DNA from 2 places in the Corticicoccus populi genome. Region 2 is predicted to be linked to the other one. Evidence: riboswitches for the same ligand, from Rfam matches in the RefSeq annotation. Region 2 holds a riboswitch; the other holds the start of a gene.

Region 1 (10,385 bases), on a different contig from region 2:
TGCTCTCTGCTTCTTATACCGGCGGCGGTGTGAATTTCGCAGCCATGGCATCCCGTTTTGAAGTACCGGGTGAGATTGTTTCCTATACAGTGGTTGCAGATAACCTGCTGATGGCGGTCTACATACTGATTTTAATCACAATACCCGCCATAGGAATATTCAGAAAGAATTTCAATACACCCCATATTGATGAAATTGAGCAGAACACTGGTTCCGACACGAATCAGGCTGCATCCTACTGGAAGCGTAAAGATGTTTCTCTTAGTGATATTGCAATGGCTGTCGGTACTTCATTTGCAATTGTTGCCGCTTCGTTTACCCTGTCGGATTTTTTTGCGGAAATCATACCGGATGATGCAAATGTCTTCCTGACTATTCTACGGGGCATTATCGGCGATAATTATTTGATGTTAACCACTCTGACACTGCTCCTTGTAACCATGTTCCCTAAATACTTTGATAACATCAACGGCGCACAGGAAATCGGTACATTTTTAATCTACATTTTCTTTGTGGTCATCGGTGTTCCGGCGTCAGTCGTACTGATTATTCAAAATGCACCTTTGATATTCTTCTTCGCAGCAGTGATTGTGTTAATCAATATGATTATTTCCTTTACCTTCGGAAAACTTTTCAAATTCAGTCTCGAAGAAATTATTTTGACGAGTAATGCAAATATCGGCGGACCGACTACCGCGGCCGCAATGGCAATTTCACGCGGCTGGGTCAAACTTGTCGGCCCGATACTGATTGTCGGTACTCTCGGCTATATTATCGGAAACTATATCGGCGTCGGCCTGCACTCATTATTTTTAAGTATGATGTAGAGGAAAATCAAGTTCAAAAAACGGAAGTGCTGAATTTCAGCACTTCCGTTTTTTTATTTAAAGATACTCATCGCAGCACCTGCCGCCCCTTGAATCCCTTCGCCTTCAGTTACAGTCATATTATCAAGAATATGCATATGCCCCTGAAGCATAAATGGCGTCATCTTTTCCTTAATCATCTCCAGATAGGCCGGTTGATATACCATCACACTACCCCCGAAAACTATTTTATGGGGGTCCATTAAAGCAATCAATGTGTATATATTTTTTGCGAATAATTCTGCCGTCGTTTCTATTATTTTCAATGCTTCCGGGTCACCGTTGTCATATTTTTTGAACACATCCTCTGCTTTTAATGTATCGTCACCATAAATTTCACGGCCGAGTCTGCCGATTCCCGTACCGGATACAATATGCTCGAGTCTTCTGTGTTCACCGTCCCATTCAACAATGACATGGCCGAGTTCCCCGGAAAAACCATGCCCGGAAAGACGGATACCGTCATGAATCACAGCACACGCCATGCCGGTACTGACAGTAATGTATATGACGGTTTCACCTGGATTTCCGACTGTTTTAAATGCATGGTACCCAGCCATTGCGACATCATTATCCACTTTAATTTCAGATACCTTAAACACTTCCGACAATCTTTCCGACACATTAAAATTCTCCCAGGGAATGTTACTCTGATAAACTGCAACGCCTTTATCCGTATCGACAAAGCCAGGAACACCCACACCGATTCCTGCGATTTCCCCGGAAATCTTTCCACTTTTTTCTAACAGCATATTTACAGATGAAGTCACAGATTGAAACAGTGTCTCCTCCGTTTTGATATCTGATGGGATTTCCACAGTTTCATGTACCTTATCTGTATCATCCATCAATGCAGAAAGTACTTTTGTGCCGCCGATATCAACGCCGATTGAATACTTCATTCCATCAACTCTCCCAATAAAAAAACAGGGATTTCTCCCCGTTTTTATGAAAATTTATTCAAAAGTTACATTTTCAAGCCTTACATCACCGATTGCATCAAGTTCAACACCCTGAACTTCAGAAGTATTGACACCAATTGCAAAGTTTGAATGTACAGTATACGCTGCCGGTGCTTCTTCTATAAGAATTTCCTGAGCTCTGCTGTATGCTTCCGCTCTTGCATCCTCATCAGATTCAGTACGTCCCTGATCCAGTAATGCATCAAGTTCTTCATTCGCATAGAATGAACGGTTACCCGTTTCACCAAAACTGTTTGAATGGAATAATGCATATAATCCGTAATCCGGATCAGCTGTCACAGTCGTCCAGCCGAGCATGAACATATCCTGGTCTCCCTGTGCAGTACGCTCAAGGAATGTACCCCACTCATACTGCTCGATTTCAACATTGATATTCAGTTCAGCAAGACTTTCCTGAATGTAAATCGCAGTATCGACAATCATCTGGTCGTCACGTACCCATAACGTTGTACTGAAACCATCCGCAACGTCAGTTTCACTGAGCAGTTCTTTCGCACGGTCTAAATCAAACACCTGTCCTTCAAGTGAATCATCATATCCCCATACATCCGGCGGAATCGGGTGTGTTGCCGCTAAGCCCATGCCCTCATATACACCTTCAACAATAGCATCTCTGTCAATCGCATAAGAAATCGCCTGTCTGACTTTAGGGTCATTGAATGGTTCTTTTTCTACATTAAATCCTAAGTAATCGAGACGCAGTGACTCCTGTTCAAGAAGCTCAGTATTCTCACCGTTTGCGACACGGTCTGCACTTGAAGCATCCACATTCCGTGCAACATCCACCCCGCCTGTTTCAAGTTCTGCAAGACGGGCACCTGTTTCAGGAATAACAACAAATGTTAATTCTTCGAAATTTCTTTCGCCTGCCTGGAAGTCTTCAAATTTAGTTAGTACAGTTTCTTCACCCGGTGTTCTTGAAGTCAGTTCAGCATGGTTTGTGCCGTCTGCTTCAGGACCGATAACTGTCCCGATATGCTCTGAAATCTGGTCTTTTACTTCATCATACTCCGCACCGCCCTCAGCACGTAAATCATAGTACTCATCAGCAGTCATATCTACACCTGCTTCATCCAAAGCAGCCTGATAATCGCGGTCAATTAATTCTTTACTGATAATACCGCCAGTGTTGTGCGCGAGGTGACTCGGCAGCGGTGCAAACGGATATTCAGTATGCAGGTTGACTTCATAGTCTCCCACTACTTCAACCTCTTCAATCATTTCAAATAAAAATGCTACTTCTGAAGCAACCGCTTCGTCATTTACACGTTCAAATGTCGCTTTAACATCTTCCCCTGTAAACTCTTCTCCGCTGTGGAATGTTGTGCCTTCACGCAGTTTAAAGTTCCATACATCTTCTTCAACTGCCTCCCACTCTTCAGCAAGCCCCGGGACCTGTTCCATATTCGCATCAATCGATACCAGTGACTCATAAATATTCATACGTACCTGTGCAGAAGCTGAATCATTACTGCCGTGTGGATCCAGTGATACTACATCTTCCTGCATCGCAATTCTCACATCACCGGTGCCGCCTTCACCGCTGTCTGCTCCCCCTTCAGTATCACTGTCGACATTTGAATCATCAGTACATGCTGCCAAAAACAATACGCCGAACGCCAGCATAAACGTCCTTAAATGAAATTTCTTCATTCTTTTTCCTCCCCTTTTCATATATGAAATATTTTAACATAAAAACTATGTAATTTTCCGATTAATTTAAATAATCCGTCGTTTTTATCTGCAAGCCTTTACATTGCATATTGAAAAATGTAATAATTAAATTGGTTATAACCAATAATAATATAAAGAATCCTTTATTAAAAGGTTTTTATACATATATTTAAATAGAGGTTATAACATATAAATATTTATTCAAATTAATAAAAAAGAAATTTAAAAAGGGGGATAAAGTATGAGTAAAGTAAATTTGTATTTATTTATTTCATTATTAACCGGTATCATGTTTCTTTCGGCATGCGGCAGTAATGAAAACACTTCATCAGAAGATGATGATACAGAGACTGAAAATGCTGCCGACAGTGATGATACATACAGTTATACCGACTTTGAACCGACTGTCTCAAACCAGGGGGAACCGACGGGTGAAGGGACACTCAGAATCGGTTATGTCAGGAATGAAAGTTTTATACCTGTACTAAGCCCGACCCACTCTGCCAGCAGTGATGAATTTGAACTGATGCGTTTCTTCTTTGAACCGCTGCTGACTTATGATGAGGAATATCAGTATACAAATGACGGAGCTATGGAATTTGAAATTGATGAAGATGCCCGGACAGTGACATTCACAATTAAAGAAGGCATCAACTGGCATGACGGCGAACCTTTAACCATCAATGACTATATTGCATCCTATGAAGTCATCGGCTCTCCGGATTATGAAGGGGTGAACGGCATGACCGACGGATTTACCCTGCTTGAAGGATTTGAAGAATACCGTGCAGGTGACAGTGATGAAATTTCAGGTATCGAAGTCATTGATGATTACACTGCAGTGTTTACTTACGAAGAAATTGCACCGTCATTTACTGCAGGCGGTCTTTGGCAGTATGCCTTCCCTGAACACCATTATGAAGACGTTCCTGTAGAAGAAATCCCAGAAGCATCCCAGTCTTTAGAAGATGTGATCGGCTTTGGTCCGTATAAGCTCGATGAAATCATCCCGGGCGAACACGTTATCTTCAGTAAAAATGAAGACTACTGGCGCGGTGAACCACAGCTTGACGGCATTGACCTTCGATTCATCGATACATCTACTATCGGACATGCGGTTGAATCAGGCGAAGTCGATGTTGCGCTCGGATTCCCTTCCGATCAGTATCCTGACTTAGCGGATATTGAAAATGTGGAATGGATCGGCTCTATCGATTCCGGATATTCCTATATCGGCTTTAAAATGGGCGAGTGGGATACAGAAGAAAACAGAGTCATTTATGAACCCGAAAACTACAAGATGGGTGACGTTAACCTGAGGCGTGCCATGTGGCATGCATTAAATCTTGATGCTGTCGGTGAACGCTTCTATAACGGCCTCAGATGGCAGGCCACTTCTCCAATCACACCGGCAAGAGAAGGCTGGCATCATGAGGATCTCGATGTACCGGAGTACGATCCTGATGAAGCGAACCGAATTTTAGATGAGGCCGGCTATGAAGATGTTGACGGTGACGGCTTCCGCGAAACACCTGATGGTGAACCGCTTGAAATTAACTATGCAGCGATGTCCGGCGGCGACACAGCAGAACCGCTCAATAATTATTATATTCAGGAGTGGAGAAACATCGGCTTAAATGTGCAGCTTCTTCACGGAAGACTCCATGAACCGACATCTTTCTATTCGATGGTACAGTATGATGAACCTGAAGTGGATATATTCAGTGCAGGATTCGGTGTTGGTCAAAATGTAGATCCATCCGATACTTACGGTGTGGATGCTTACCATAATTTCTCACGTTATGAGTCCGAAGAAAACACCCGTCTTTTGGAAGAAGGCAACTCAGCAGCATCTCTTGACACACAGCACAGAATTGACACCTATAAAGAGTGGCAGGAGCTGATGGTTGAAGATATTCCGATTGTACCTTTAATGTACAGCACTGTTTTAAAACCAGTCAGCACAAACGTGATGAACTGGTCAGACAATGAATTTTATGAAGAAGATTTTGAAATCTACCGCGTAGGGTTCGAAGAAACGCCGGAACCTGAAGAGTAATAAAAAACAGGCCCGGATGCTTTTAATTAAAGCATCCGGGCCTGTAACTGTTTATATCAATGCTGCATCAATAATTTCCTTAAAACTTCTGACAAGCGCATCTTCTTCATAATTACCATCAAAATCAACTCTTCTGCCGTTCACAAATACTGTAGGAACGACTTTAATATCCCGTTCTTTTGTCTCATTTAAAATCTCAACAGAGCGGGCACCTGCTTCATGCTGTTCATGAAGGCCGAGTTCCCCTGCTGCTTTTTCAAGCGTGTGATGAAAACTCTGCGTCCAGTCTTCCCGGGTGTTTAAGAGTGTTTTAATGTTCTCATAAGCTGCTTCCGGCTCACCCACATCAAGGTATGCATTTGCGACAGTTCCTTTTAACAAGCCGGAACGTGTCTTGTCGAAATGCTTAATCACATGTCTGACTTTCCCGTCGTCAATATATCTCTGAAATAAATCATCGACTGCATTAATATATGCAGTACAGTATGGGCAGCCTAAATTAATATACGATTCAATCTCCACTTCTGCTTCAGACGAACCCAAAACCAAGTGCTTAACTTCTTCTGTCATATTATCATCTCCCATTTCATTACTAACTTCATTATATCTTAACTTCGGTTCAGTCTCATGCCAACTGCTTATCAATTATTATTTGAACACTACATTGTCAAAACGGATACTGCCGATCGCATCAAGTTCAATTCCTTCAACCTGCGTTGTATCCACACCCGCTGCAAAATTCGTATTAATCACCGGAACTGTCGGTGCTTCGTCAATTAATAACTGCTCTACTTCGCTGTATGCATCAAGACGTTCATTATCATCTGTTGATTCACGTCCGGCATCAAGCAGTGCATCGACTTCAGGATTAGAGTAGAATGAGCGGTTCCCTCCTGCACCCATATAATCTGTATGGAATAATGCATAAAGTGAATTATCTGCATCCCCCGTCACCGTTGTCCAGCCGAGCAGGAACATGTCATGATTTCCGTTACCGAGTGTTTCTAAAAATGCGCCGTATTCAAATTGCTCAATTGAAACATTAATGCCGATTTGCTGCAGACTTTCCTGAATATAGACAGCCATATCAATTCTCTGCTGGTCTTCATTAACCCATAATGTTGTAGAGAACCCGTCAGCAACATCTGTCTCACTTAAAAGTTCACGGGCACGGTCTACATCATATTCCAGACCCGCCACACTTTCATCATATCCCCAGATCACTTCAGGCACTGAGTTTTCAGCAACTTTACCCATATCATCATACACACCGCTGACAATTGCTTCTTTATCAATCGCATGAGCAACAGCCTGACGCACTTTCACATCATCAAACGGTGTTTTTTCAGTATTAAAGCCTAAATATTCAATACGTGTAGACTCTGTCTCAAGCAGTTCAGCACCCTCAGTGCCTTCAATCGTTACCGCTGTGCTCGAATCCACATCCTTCACGACCTGTGCACCACCGGCCTGAAGTTCTGCGATTCTTGAGCCGGATTCAGGAATCACTCTGAATGTCACTGTATCAAATTCTCTGTCCCCGCCTTGGAAGTCTTCAAACTTTGACCCAACCACTTCATCACCGCTCGTACGGGATTCGAGTACAAGATGATTCGTACCGTCGGCATTGTCACCAAGTACCGTACCGGTATATTCTGAAATCTGCTCCGACACCTCTTCATACTCTTCACCGCCGGATTCACGCAGTTCATAATATTCATCCGCAGTTAAATCCACACCCGCTTCATCTAAAGCATACTGGTAATCTTCATCAATGATTTCCTTGCTGATAATCGCACCTGTGTTGTGGGACAGGTGGTTTGGAAGCGGCGCGAATGGATATTCTGTCGTGATGTTCACTTCATTATCCAAAACTTCAATATCCTCAATCATTTCAAACAAAAATGCAGACTGGGAAGCAACCGCAGGATCTGTTACCCTTTCAAGCGTTGCCTTTACATCCTCACCTGTAAATGCAGAACCATTGTGGAATGTTGTACCTTCACGAAGTTTGAAATTCCATACCGTGTCCTCTACCTGCGTCCATTCTTCAGCAAGCCCCGGTACAAGTTCCCCGTCAATATCCTGGGCAACCAGTTTTTCATATATATTTTCCCTCACCTGTGCAGACACTGAATCATTACTGCCGTGGGGATCAAGAGAAACAATATCCGAAGACACTGCAATCACTAAATCATTCCCTGCATCCCCGTCCTCTTCTGTCACTTCATCAACATTGGAATCGCTGGTACACGCTGACAATACGAAGACAACAAGGAGCATTATGTAACTTACAAACCATTTCCTTTTCATCATTCAAACCTCCATTTAATTTATTGCATAATAAAAGCCCCTTCTTAAATTTTAAGAAGAGACCAATCTATAACCCCTCTTATCTTTAAGCAAAACGCTCTGGAATTGGCACAGTACAAACGTCTGCTGCCGAGGCTTCAAAGGGCCAGTCCCTCCACCTCTCTGGATAAGATGCAATATTAAGTTTATGAGTTATATGATAAGACCTGACTCATTGTAAGTCAATGAGAATTTTACACTTTATCGTATTTAAATACTTACGCAACAGCCCTCCATAAAAATGTTATTCCATGAAAAGCATACTTATTCATTTTCAAACCTCAACATGTCCTTCCTCAAAAAAACGATATAAGTTTTGCTCCAATGGATGAGTCATCATTAGATTCATTTTCACTACATTATGTTTTTTCTCGGTTCCATTCATCTTAGTTTGTTCAACTGATTCTTCATCTATTTTTGCATTACCTAAATAATAAAATCCTTTACCCTCATCATCATCTCTTTTTACAAAAATATATATTGGTAGATCATGTTCTTTATGTGCCATTAATATATTCTTTATTTCTGGGGATTCCTTTGTTCGATTACTTCTCGTAAACCATTGGAGTATGTGTGTATCCAAAAATTTATCTTCATAGCTAATCGAGGCCTCTATTTCATCACTTTTATGATATGTAATGAAAATAGGCAGTGTGCCATGCTTTTGCTTATAACCATACATCGTACTTGTTTCATCATTATCCCAATTCAATAGACGACATACATCTTTTCGTCCATATTTTTCATTTAAAGTTAACGGGTACTTTTGGTCATATTCATAAGAATTGATTTCAGCCACCTCTAAAATATCTTGTACTTGTGAGGCATACTTAACACCTTCTAGTGAATCCCGAAATTCGTCTGAGAGTGATATTATATTATTTTCAATATTAATGAGTGGAATACCATATTTCTTCTGATTTTGTTCAGTATAAAAATCAAGTGTCAGCATTCTAAGTATAGAATTTAAAGTTTGGTCGTTCATATGATAACCATCTTCACGCATTCTACGTTGAAAATCACCTTTATTCACAGGTTCTTTCAGTAAATTTTGAATGAGCTTTACTTCTGTTATCCTTTTTCCATCAACAATCTCTTTAGAAAGAAAAGTTAAAATTTTATGTTGTGTAGTCGTTAAAATTTCAGTCGGTTCTTTAATTTTTTCTAGAAATTCTACATAGTGGTTAAATTTATTTAGTATCACTAAAGGATTGATTGCATCAGCATCTTGACTTAAGTCTACTAATGAAGGAATGTGACCAAGCTTATTTTTAACGTAATAATATATCTTTTTCAAGTTAGCTATAGAGTCCACTTTCGCTACTGATATCGCTTTGTATATTTTCTCTTTTGCCACTTTTTCAAAGTTGATTGTTGATACACCACTGATCATATTACGACCAATCATATCTTTCCTCATCTTATCTTTGTTAAAAGATTTATCTCCCGTCAGAGCCACTGGAATCAAATAATTGTTCTTATAATTACCAATAAAATCAATAACCGTCAAAAACTCTTTACCCTCATGCTTACGTAATCCTCGGCCCAGTTGTTGAACGAATATAATACTGGACTCTGTTTGACGTAACATCACCACTTGATTGACTGAAGGAATATCGACACCTTCATTAAATATATCGACTGTTATCAGGTAATCCAATCGATTCCCTTCTAGATCTTTAACCGCATTTTGGCGTTCTTCCTGCGAATGCATTCCTGTTAAAGATTTGGTTTTATATCCAAGTTTATTCAATGAATTTTCTATTACGCTTGCTTCTTTTCTATTTGAAACAAACATAAGTCCTCTCACCTTATCACCTGCATGAGAGTAGTATCCTAGTTTTTCTGAAATGTGTTCTATCCGTTCATCAAGTACCAGTGACTCAAATGGGCTATCGTCACTAATTACCTCACCATTATATTCATAATCAGTCACTCCAAAATAATGAAACGGAGATAATATTTCTGCTTCTAATGCTTTTTGAAGTCTAATTTCATAAGCAATGTTGTAATCAAATAATCCAAATATATCTGCATCATCCGTACGTTCTGGTGTGGCTGTCATACCCAGCAAAAATTCTGGCTCAAAATAATTTAAAATTGAAAAGTAAGAATTTGCCCCACTTCTATGTGCTTCATCAATAATAATATAGTCAAAATGTTTAGCATCAAATGCCTTTAAATGTGCTTCTTTAGATAAAGTCTGAATCGTTGCAAATAAATATTTTGCCTCTCTGTTTTTTCTGGAACCACTATAAATACCGTAATCTTCAATCGGACCACCTAACAACCCACGGTAATCTTCCATTGATTTAGCTAAAATCTGTTCTCTATGTGCAATAAAAAGCACTCTCTGCGGTTTAAACTGTTTCACATCGAATGCAGATAAAAATGTTTTTCCTGTACCAGTTGCAGAGATAATTAAACCCTTGTCTGCCCCTGTTGCCCTTA
Region 2 (10,385 bases):
TTACAGAATTAATGAAGCATCAGGAAAAGATCGCAAGATATGACGGTGCTACAGCACTTTCTGTGGGCTGGCATATGGGAATCATCATGGAGACCGGTGAAAAACAGTTATGGGATGACGGAGTGTACCGGGCAGTAGTAGATGAAGTGATTCAAAACGGTGCGCTTGTGAATAACCTTGCGACTGAACCGGCAACGGGAAGCCCGACCCGCGGCGGCCGTCCTGAGACGGCAGCACATAAATCCGGTGACGACTTTATATTGAATGGACGTAAAACATTTGCGACACTGTCCCCGGTATTAAAGTACGGCATTGTCAGTGCCTCAATTGACGGAACTGACAAAGTAGGGAATTTTCTGGTCGATACGTCACTTGATGGTGTGAGTATTGATGAAACCTGGGATTCAATTGCTATGAGGGCGACAGGAAGTCATGATTTTATCTTGAAGGATGTGAAAGTAGACCGGGACTGTCTGGTATCTTACCGTACGCCGGGCAGAAAAGAACCTTCGGGATGGCTTTTGCATATTCCGGCATGTTACCTCGGAATCGCACGGGCAGCACAGAATGCGGCAGTTAAATTTGCCGGGGAATACTCGCCCAACAGTATCGAGGGAACGATTTCCGAGCTTGCGAACGTACAGGAGAAACTTGGAAGAATAGAGCTGATGCTGATGGAAGCAGAACATTTTCTCTACAGCGTGGCAGGGCAGTGGGATGATTCTTCCAAGGAAGAACGGGCAGAAATGTCAGGTGAACTCGGTGCAGTTAAAACATCGATAGTTAATAAGGCAGTTGAAGCAGTGGACCTCTCAATGCGGGTGGTTGGTGCAAAAAGTTTATCAGAGAGCAGTGAACTACAGAGGCACTACCGTAATGTCCGGGCCGGTCTTCATAACCCGCCGATGGATGATATGGTTATTATTAATCTGGCTAAACAGTCACTTTCACGGAACAGCTGACTAACAGCCGGATGCTCTGTCTGGTTATTCGGAGATTTTTATTTATAATATTTTTATTACAGAGAGCGGGCTGTCCGGTATGATAAAATGATATTGAAGTATATGCAGTAACGAATATAAAAATTTGCTGCAATGTGTTATAAATAAAAATTTGGAATGGAGCAGGAAGATGGTCTCATTATTGCTGGCAGTACGCAGAAACTTAAAAAATTTAGTTCGTATATTAAAAAATGAAACACTCCGTGCACTGTTGTTTATGTTAATCATTATTATTATCAGCGGTGTGATTTTCTTTATGAATACAGAAGGGATGCGCTTTACTGAAGCGCTGTATACGAGTGTCGTGATACTGCTGCCGACTTCGATTGAAGTGAACTATACACCCGCAAACGGCTTTTCTGAAATGTTTATGCTTCTTTATTTACTGAGCGGTATCGGTCTGATGCTGACACTTCTTTTAGGCGGTGTTGCACAGCTGATAAAAAAAGAGAAGCTCGACCAGGAGAATGATTAAAATAAGAAACAGAAAAAATCTATGATTAAAACATATTGAACCCGGGTAAAACATGAGTGAGACATTAATTAAGGAGGAAAATGTAATGGCAGTAAAATATGAAACAAGCGCAACAAATACCGGCGGACGTAAAGGACACGTAGTGACGGATGATAAAGCGATTGACACAGCGATTCTGCCGCCGGATCAGAAGGGTGACGGTACAAATCCGGAGCAGTTATTTGCTGCCGGGTATGCATCCTGCTTTAACGGTGCATTTGACTTAATGATTAAAAAAGGCGGCGTGCGTGATGCAGAGCCGGAAGTGACTTTGACAGTGCGTCTTGTGGATGATGAGAATGCAGAGAGTCCGAAACTTGAAGTGGACATTCATGCGAAAGTGAAAAATATGTCACAAGATGATGCAAATCAGTATTTGGAACAGGCACACAATTTCTGCCCGTATTCAAAAGCGGTCAGCGGCAATGTTGATGTCAGCTTAAGTGTAGAAGTCATCCAATAGTTTTCAGATCAGAAGGCATCCGACAGGGTGTCTTCTTTTATTATGAATAGAATCCTGTATAATATAGCAGTAATACATGGAAGAGGTGTAGTCATGCAGGTGAAAAACATTGAATTAGGAACAGGGGCGCCGAAAATTGTTGTATCGACCTCAAAAGATACACACCACGGTGCAGCGGATGCTGCACGGTATTTTGAACAGTTCAGGGAATCTTTTGATATTCTTGAGATTAGGGCGGATTATTTTGATGAACTGCAGGATGATGCCCATATAAATGCTGTGAATGAAATCATTCAGGCTTTTTCTGAATGCCCTGTCATTTATACATACCGCTCTTTTCGGGAGGGCGGCGACGGCAGACGCTCAAAAGAAGACTATTATGCACTTTTAAAACGTGTGATAGAGGAGTGCAGCATTGATTTAGTGGATATAGAGTTTTTAACAGATGAAGACATTACAGCGGACTTAATCGACAGAGCAGGAAAAAGAGAAGTTAAAGTACTGCTCAGCAATCATGATTTTACGCGTACACCGCTGATTGAAGAAATGCAGAAGCTTTTGTACCGGATGGACCGTGCGGGCGGCGATATTTTAAAAGTGGCATATGCACCACAGAATGAAAATGATACTTTAAATGTGATGAGTGTTGTTGCCTCTGCAAAGTCCGCTGTCGGCAGTAAAATAGTCGGTATTTCAATGGGGGAAACGGGTATGATTACGAGACTTGCGGGCGGTACGTTCGGTTCATGCATGACATACGGCTATGTGGCTGAAACTGCGGCACCCGGGCAGGTGCATGCCGAAAAAATCCGTCAGGCGCTGTCTGCGTATGAATAGTAGTGCGCTGTTTCAATTGATGTAAAGAAGTATCGTTGAGACTTTCAAAAGAAGATAGCGGTATTGATTAAGAAAAGGATACATGGCTGATTTTTCAGTCATGTATCCTTTATTTATCGTTAATAATATTTATATAATATTACAGGTTCTGCTGCAGAAACTCACGTACATCTTCAGGAGTTTTTGCATTTGCAGAATGCAGGTGGCCGAGCTTTTCCCCATTTTGGAAGATGAGAAGGCTTGGTATACCCATCACATCGTAGTCGAGTGCAGGCTGTTCAACTTCATCACGGTTAATTTCGTACCAGTTGACATAATTAAATTCTTCCAAGATCGGCGGGATAAACATGTTCATGCGTGTACAATCCGGGCACCAGTCTGCAAAGAATTTAACGACGATTTTGTCACTGCCGTTTATTTTTTCTGTAAAATCTTCATATGTTTTAATAGGTTCCATAAATCCTGACCTCCAGTATATTATATGATATCAGTCTACCATCAATCCGTTCTAAAATAAATCTGCATGCATTTTTGAAAAATACTTCGTATGAATGTATCAGTCATGTATAATTAAAGTAACTAAACACACGGAGGTAAATCATGATTACACTTTATGAATATCCACAATGTACGACATGCCGGAAAGGGAAAAAATATTTGAGCGGCAGTGGTATAGACTTTACAGCACATGACATGGTGAAAAATCCCCCAGGTGCAGATACGCTGAAAGGAATCATTGAGCAGTCGGACTACTCAGTGGATGACTTTTTCAATAAACGCGGTAAAAAATTTAAAGATCTCGGGTTAAAAGAAACACTCGACGATATGACACTTGATGAGAAACTCGAGCTTCTTTCAAGCGACGGCATGCTGATTAAAAGACCGCTTCTTGTTACTGATGATACTGTAGTTTTAGGTTTCAAGGAAGAAGCATACGAAGCGGCAGTCCGCTGATCAAAATATCTTGCTAAAATGTTTAAATTTGTGTCATTATAGATGTGTATATAATATACGGGGAGGTTTTAATCGTGGCAGCACCAAAAGAATTTAAATACTCAGAAGACCATGAATGGGTGAAAGTTGAAGGGAATACCGCAACAATCGGTATCACTGAATTCGCACAATCTGAACTCGGGGATATCGTATTTGTTGAGCTTCCTGAAACAGATGATAACGTAACACAGGGAGAATCTTTCGGCAGTGTTGAATCTGTGAAAACAGTATCTGAACTTTATGCACCGGTTGATGGTAAAATCATTGAAGTGAATGAAGAATTGGAAGACAGCCCTGAACTTGTTAATGAATCACCTTATGAAGGCGCATGGATGATTAAAGTTGAACTGACAAATGAATCACAGCTTGACGGTCTTATGGATGCAGACGCATACGATGAAATGACGGGTGCGTAATATATCAACTCCGGGCGGATGTCCGGGGTTTTCTTTATATAATGACTGGAGGGATAAATATGTATCTTTCTGAAAAAGTAATTATTGTTGAAGGTAAGAGTGACAAATGCCGCGTGGAGAGTGTCATAGCAGAACCTGTTCAAATCATCTGTACTTTTGGTACAATGGGTGTGTCAAAGCTTGATAATATACTGGATCAGATTGCAGTATCTGATATTTATATATTGTCTGATGCAGATAAAGAGGGACAGAAAATACGTCAGTGGTTTAAAAAGCATTTAAGTGAAAGTAAACATATTTATATTGATCCGAAATTCGGTGCAGTGGCAAGATGTCCAAAGGATTATCTGGCAGGTGTACTGCACCGTCAGGGGTTTCAAGTGAAACCCGGATTTTTGAGAGGTAAGTATTATGATGAAGCAAGAGTTGGATACCAGGGACTTATACAATCTTATACAATCTGAAGACAGAGTGATAGTATTCGGATATGCACCGATTTGTGCAAACTGTCAGATTGCAGAACGGATGCTGAATGTTGCGAAAGAAGTGGTCGGATTTGAATATACACCGGTTGATTTGAATTATCATGAGGCGTTTATCAATGAATTTCATGTTCAATCAGCACCGGCACTTCTCGTGTTCGAGCGGGGAGAATTGATTCGTTCCGTCTATGCATTCGAATCAGTCACAAAGCTGGTGGAAATATTACAAAAATAATGTTGACTATATTACTCGGTGATGATAATATAATGACAATTCAATAGAAGGAACTCTTATCGAGAGTGGTGGAGGGAAGTGCCCGTTGAAGCCACGGCAACCGTCAGAAAGACAAGGTGCCAATTCACTGAATTTTACATTCGAAGATGAGGGGCGTAAATAAAAGCCTGCTCATTTCATAGTAAATGAGTAGGCTTTTATTGTTAAATTTATATAGTTTGGATGAAGACATATGATAGATGTTAAAAATGCCGGTAAGATTTTCAGTACTAAAAATATCAATATTACAGCAGTTGATGACGTTTCTTTAACGATTAAAAAAGGTGAAATATTTGGTATCATCGGCTATTCCGGTGCAGGGAAATCGACGCTGATTCGTTTATTGAACGGCCTTGAAGTGCCGACTTCCGGTGATATTGTGATTGACGGTGACACCATCAATCAACTATCGAAAAAGGCCCTCAGGAAAAAACGGCAGAAAGTCTCAATGATTTTCCAGCATTTTAATTTACTGTGGTCCCGTACAGTCGAGGAAAATATCAGTTTCCCGCTTGAGATTGCAGGGGTCCCGAGAAGTGAACGCCGCCGCCGCGCACAGGAGTTAATCGAACTTGTCGGTCTTTCCGGGCGTGAGAAAAATTATCCGAGTGAACTTTCCGGCGGCCAGAAGCAGAGAGTCGGTATCGCACGTGCACTCGCGAACGACCCGGAAGTACTGCTTTGTGATGAAGCGACCAGTGCACTGGATCCGGAGACAACAGATGAAGTACTTCAACTGCTTGAGAGAATCCGGAAAGAGCTGCAGCTGACCATTGTATTGATTACACATGAAATGCATGTTATCCGGAAAATATGTGACCAGGCGGCTGTAATGGAAAAAGGCAGAGTCGTTGAAACAGGTCCTGTTCTCAGGCTCTTTCAAAATCCTGGGCACCCGGTGACAGAACGGTTCGTCAAAGATGACATCAATGATGAAGAGACTGCACTCGCAATTGATGAAGTGAGAGAGGTATTTCCAGATTCTAAAATCTTGAAGCTTGGTTTTGTGGGAACTAAATCGAAAACACCGGTGGTCTCACAAGTCATTAAATCCTACGACCTGGATTTGAATATTTTATCCGGAAATATTAAAAATACAAACAATGAATCCTACGGACACCTTTATGTGGCACTTGATATTGATGATAAAGTGCTGAAATCATTAAGTGAGTCTTTAGGTGCTGAAGGGGTAACAGTTGAGGTGGAAGAACATGAATGAATTTAGAGAAGACCTCATTGAAATGTTTTCATTTGAAAATGTCAGATGGGATGTGGTGTGGGAGGCGACACTCGACACACTGTATATGACAGGTATCGCAACAGTCTTTACCGCATTGTTCGGAATTATTCTGGGTATTATTTTATATCTTTCAAATAAAAGTGAGCATACATTGAGTGCGCCGTTGTACGGTGCCACAGCGTTTATAGTCAACTTGTTCAGAGCAATTCCGTTTATCATTTTAATCATCCTGTTAATTCCGCTGACTAAAGCGGTGATGGGGACGATAATGGGAGTTGAAGGTGCACTGCCGGCACTGATTATCGGCGCGTCGCCTTTCTATGCGAGACTGGTTGAGATTGGCCTTAAGGAAATTGATAAAGGTGTGATTGAAGCAGCGGAATCGATGGGTGCAAGCACATGGGAAATCATTTGGAAAGTACTGCTTCCGGAGTCACTGCCGGCACTGATTTCCGGGATTACAGTGACTGCAATTATGCTGGTCGGTTCAACAGCGATTGCCGGTGTTATTGGTGCCGGAGGTCTCGGCAACCTCGCATATATGGTTGGTTTCACCCGCAGCCAGAGTGATGTCACACTTGTTGCTACAGTAGTAATTTTGATTATCGTATTCATCATTCAGGTTGTCGGCGATCTGCTGGCGAAAACTGTGGATAAGCGGTAGTCATTATATAAATATATTATATGGAAAGAAGGGTTTATTTTTATGAAAAAGTTTTTATCTTTTTTATCATTATCAGTTTTGGTTTTAGTTCTCGCAGCCTGCGGCAATGGTTCTGATGATTCAGCGGAATCAGAAGCAGACAGCGGTGAAGATTCAGAGCTTGTTGTTGCAGCGTCACCTGCACCGCATGCAGAGATTCTTGAAGAAGCGGCGTCAATTCTTGAGGATGAAGGCATTAATCTTGAAGTGAATATTGTCAATGATTATACAACACCGAACAGACTGCTTGCCGATGAGGAAGTGGATGCAAACTACTTCCAACATGTGCCTTACCTGGATGGAGAAATTGAATCCCACGGTTATGATTTGGTCAGCGCAGGAAATGTTCATATTGAGCCGATGGCGGTTTATTCCAATGATTATGATTCACTGGAAGACATTCCTGACGGTTCAACCATTCTTGTTTCAAATAACCCGGCTGAAGAAGGACGCTTCCTGTCATTCTTTGTAAATGCAGGTCTTGTTGAAATTGAAGAGGGTATTGAAATTCAGAATGCGACATTTGATGATATTACAGAAAACCCGCATAACTTTGAGTTCAATAACCAGACAGCACCGGAACTTCTTGTAGAAATGTACAATAATAATGAAGCGCCTGCTGTAATTATCAACTCCAACTTTGCACTTGACGGCGGTTTAAATCCTCTTGAAGATTCTATCGTACTTGAAGACGGAGATTCCCCGTATGCGAACTTAATCGCAGTTCGTGCCGGTGATGAAGACAGAGAAGATATTCAAAAGCTGGTTGAAGTACTTCAAGGGGATGAAATTAAACAGTTCATCGAAGAAAATTATGACGGTGCAGTAATTCCCGCTGAATAAAAGTCTTAAAAACGTCGTTGATTCGGCGTTTTTTTAATTGACCCGGGAGTGTAAAATTTGTATATTGATATATCCTGGTGTTATAATCAGGGTGAATATTGAGTGGGATAATGACTGAAAAGAGGTGTATTAAAGTGAATGAATTTAATGAGGAAAAAAGTTTCGACAGTTCGATTGCATTAGTGTCTTATATACTGGCGATTTTTACATTGGTAGTCGGACCGCTGATTTTATGGGCAGTGAAAAAAGATGATGACCCGAGAACAGCGGAAGCATTAAGGAACGTTGCGAACTTCGGTTTGTCGTTTACAATTTATAATTTCATTGCATGGCTGACTACAGTGATATTAATCGGTTTTGTGCTAGGCCCGATTATTACTGTACTGACATATGTATTTATCGTAATCGGAATTATTAAGTCCCTGAATGGTGAGATGTACAAACCGCCGTTTACTTTGGACATTATAAAATAATGACTGCATGCCCGGCATAACTGCCGGGCTGTTTTAATGATAATGATTATTTATAAAGTGAGAAAAATAATTATGTGTACGCGTATTTTAAGATATTTTTATACAACGGTAAAATATCTTAAATAAAGGGATTAAACGTGATTTTATGAGGTTTATTCCCTTTTAAGCACCTGTTATTTACGTTATAATATAAAAGTGTTATTTTAATATTCATGCTGTGAGACTTTGACTATAATTTAGAATTATTATAAACTAAGTAAAGTATGAAAAAACAAAAATTCTTATTGGAGGATTAGTAAATGACTTCTGTTTTAGAGATCAAAAATCTACATGTCGAAATCGACGGTAAAGAAATATTAAAAGGTGTGGACCTTACTATAAAACAAGGTGAAATTCACGCTGTAATGGGACCAAACGGTACCGGAAAATCAACTTTGGCACAGGCAATCATGGGTCATCCGCGTTATGAAGTAACTAAAGGTGAAGTACTTCTTGACGGTGAAGATGTGCTTGAAATGGAAGTTGACGAGCGTGCACAGGCCGGCTTATTCCTTGGTATGCAGTACCCTTCAGAAATTTCAGGTGTTACAAACTCTGACTTCCTCCGCTCTGCAATTAATGCACAGCGTGAAGAGGGCGATGAAATCAAATTGATGCAGTTCATCAAAAAATTAGATAAAAACATGGAATTCCTTGAAATGGATTTAGACATGTCTACTCGTTATTTAAACGAAGGTTTCTCAGGCGGGGAGAAGAAGCGTAATGAAATTCTTCAATTAATGATGCTTGAGCCTAAATTCGGTATTCTTGATGAAATCGACTCCGGTCTTGATATTGACGCACTTAAAGTTGTATCCAAAGGTATCAACGAACTTCGCGGAGATGACTTCGGATCATTGATTATTACACACTACCAAAGACTTCTGAACTACATCACGCCTGACTACGTTCACGTAATGATGAAAGGCCGTGTTGTTAAATCCGGCGGTAAAGAGCTTGCTGAACGCCTTGAAGCTGAAGGTTACGACTGGATTAAAGAAGAACTTGGTATTGAGGATATGACAATCGAATCTGAAAAATAAAGACAGGAGGATCTTTAATGACTACTGAATCACATGAATTCCATATAAATGCTGATGAAGTCATCAACCGTGCTACTGAACGCGGTGAGTCTGAACTATTAATCAGTAAGAAAAAAGAAGCACTCGATAAATTTGAAAGTCTTGAGATGCCGAAACCTGACAAGACTAAAATTACAAAGTGGGACTTTTTCACAGTATCCAAACCGGTTGTAGACAGCCCGGTATACGACAGCTTGGAAGAACTTCCTGAAGCTGTTAAGAACTTAGTGGATATTGATAACACTAAAAACATCTATGTACAGCACAATAATACACCTGCTTATCTTCAGGTCTCAGACGAGCTTCAGGAGCAGGGTGTAATCATCGAAAACATTATTGAAGCGTCACACAACCATCCTGAACTGGTCGGAAAATACTTCATGACAGACGGCGTGAAGATTGATGACCATAAACTGGCGGCATTCCATGCGGCAATGCTGAACGGCGGACTGTTTGTTTATGTTCCGAAAAATGTTCAGGTGCCGGATCCTGTTCAGATGATTGTACTTCATGATAATGAGGAGGCTTCTTTATTCAACCATGTACTGATTGTTGCTGAAGAGGGCAGTGAATTGACTTATGTTGAAAGCTACCTTTCAGAAGTGGAAGAATCCAAAGAACAGATCAATATCATTTCAGAAGTGATTGCGAATGATAATGCTAAAATCACATACGGTACAGTGGACTTCCTTGCTGCCGGTATGACGGGTTATATTAACCGACGCGGTGTAGTATACCGTGATGCGACAGTTGACTGGGCACTCGGCCTGATGAATGATTCAAATGTAATTAATGACAATACCACTTACCTGATCGGCGACAATTCTTCATCTGACTTGAAGACAGTTGTAGTCGGACGCGGTAACCAGACATTGAACTTCACGACTGAAATTGTTCAGTACGGTAAAGACAGTGTCGGACATATTCTGAAGCACGGTGTAATGAAAGACAGTGCGTCAAGTATCTTTAACGGTATCGGTCATATTAAACACGGCGGTACAAGAAGTGATGCACAGCAGGAATCA

What was found. Region 2 has a riboswitch for S-adenosylmethionine ahead of ACFSX4_RS06845 (methionine ABC transporter ATP-binding protein). Riboswitches for the same ligand answer to the same signal wherever they lie in the genome.
Region 1: linked by a shared signal. The riboswitch ahead of ACFSX4_RS08950 (glutathione ABC transporter substrate-binding protein) and the one ahead of ACFSX4_RS06845 (methionine ABC transporter ATP-binding protein) in region 2 are both predicted to bind S-adenosylmethionine.

Annotation. Positions count from the first base shown of each region.
Region 1 covers NZ_JBHUOQ010000003.1:130,938-141,322, reverse strand. The annotation lists gene ACFSX4_RS08975 (DUF819 family protein) at 1-827, shown strand, start outside; gene ACFSX4_RS08970 (ROK family protein) at 881-1,768, opposite strand; gene ACFSX4_RS08965 (glutathione ABC transporter substrate-binding protein) at 1,823-3,502, opposite strand; gene ACFSX4_RS08960 (oligopeptide ABC transporter substrate-binding protein) at 3,765-5,582, shown strand; gene ACFSX4_RS08955 (thioredoxin domain-containing protein) at 5,634-6,152, opposite strand; gene ACFSX4_RS08950 (glutathione ABC transporter substrate-binding protein) at 6,231-7,895, opposite strand; SAM riboswitch class I at 7,972-8,068, opposite strand; gene ACFSX4_RS08945 (DUF3427 domain-containing protein) at 8,209-10,385, opposite strand, start outside.
Region 2 covers NZ_JBHUOQ010000001.1:1,369,612-1,379,996, reverse strand. The annotation lists gene ACFSX4_RS06890 (acyl-CoA dehydrogenase family protein) at 1-962, shown strand, start outside; gene ACFSX4_RS06885 (hypothetical protein) at 1,132-1,476, shown strand; gene ACFSX4_RS06880 (organic hydroperoxide resistance protein) at 1,562-1,978, shown strand; gene aroD (type I 3-dehydroquinate dehydratase) at 2,072-2,815, shown strand; gene ACFSX4_RS06870 (thioredoxin family protein) at 2,955-3,272, opposite strand; gene ACFSX4_RS06865 (Spx/MgsR family RNA polymerase-binding regulatory protein) at 3,416-3,769, shown strand; gene gcvH (glycine cleavage system protein GcvH) at 3,844-4,224, shown strand; gene ACFSX4_RS06855 (toprim domain-containing protein) at 4,284-4,688, shown strand; gene ACFSX4_RS06850 (thioredoxin family protein) at 4,636-4,941, shown strand; SAM riboswitch class I at 4,995-5,094, shown strand; gene ACFSX4_RS06845 (methionine ABC transporter ATP-binding protein) at 5,174-6,199, shown strand; gene ACFSX4_RS06840 (methionine ABC transporter permease) at 6,192-6,884, shown strand; gene ACFSX4_RS06835 (MetQ/NlpA family ABC transporter substrate-binding protein) at 6,927-7,766, shown strand; gene ACFSX4_RS06830 (DUF4870 domain-containing protein) at 7,901-8,239, shown strand; gene sufC (Fe-S cluster assembly ATPase SufC) at 8,539-9,321, shown strand; gene sufD (Fe-S cluster assembly protein SufD) at 9,339-10,385, shown strand, end outside.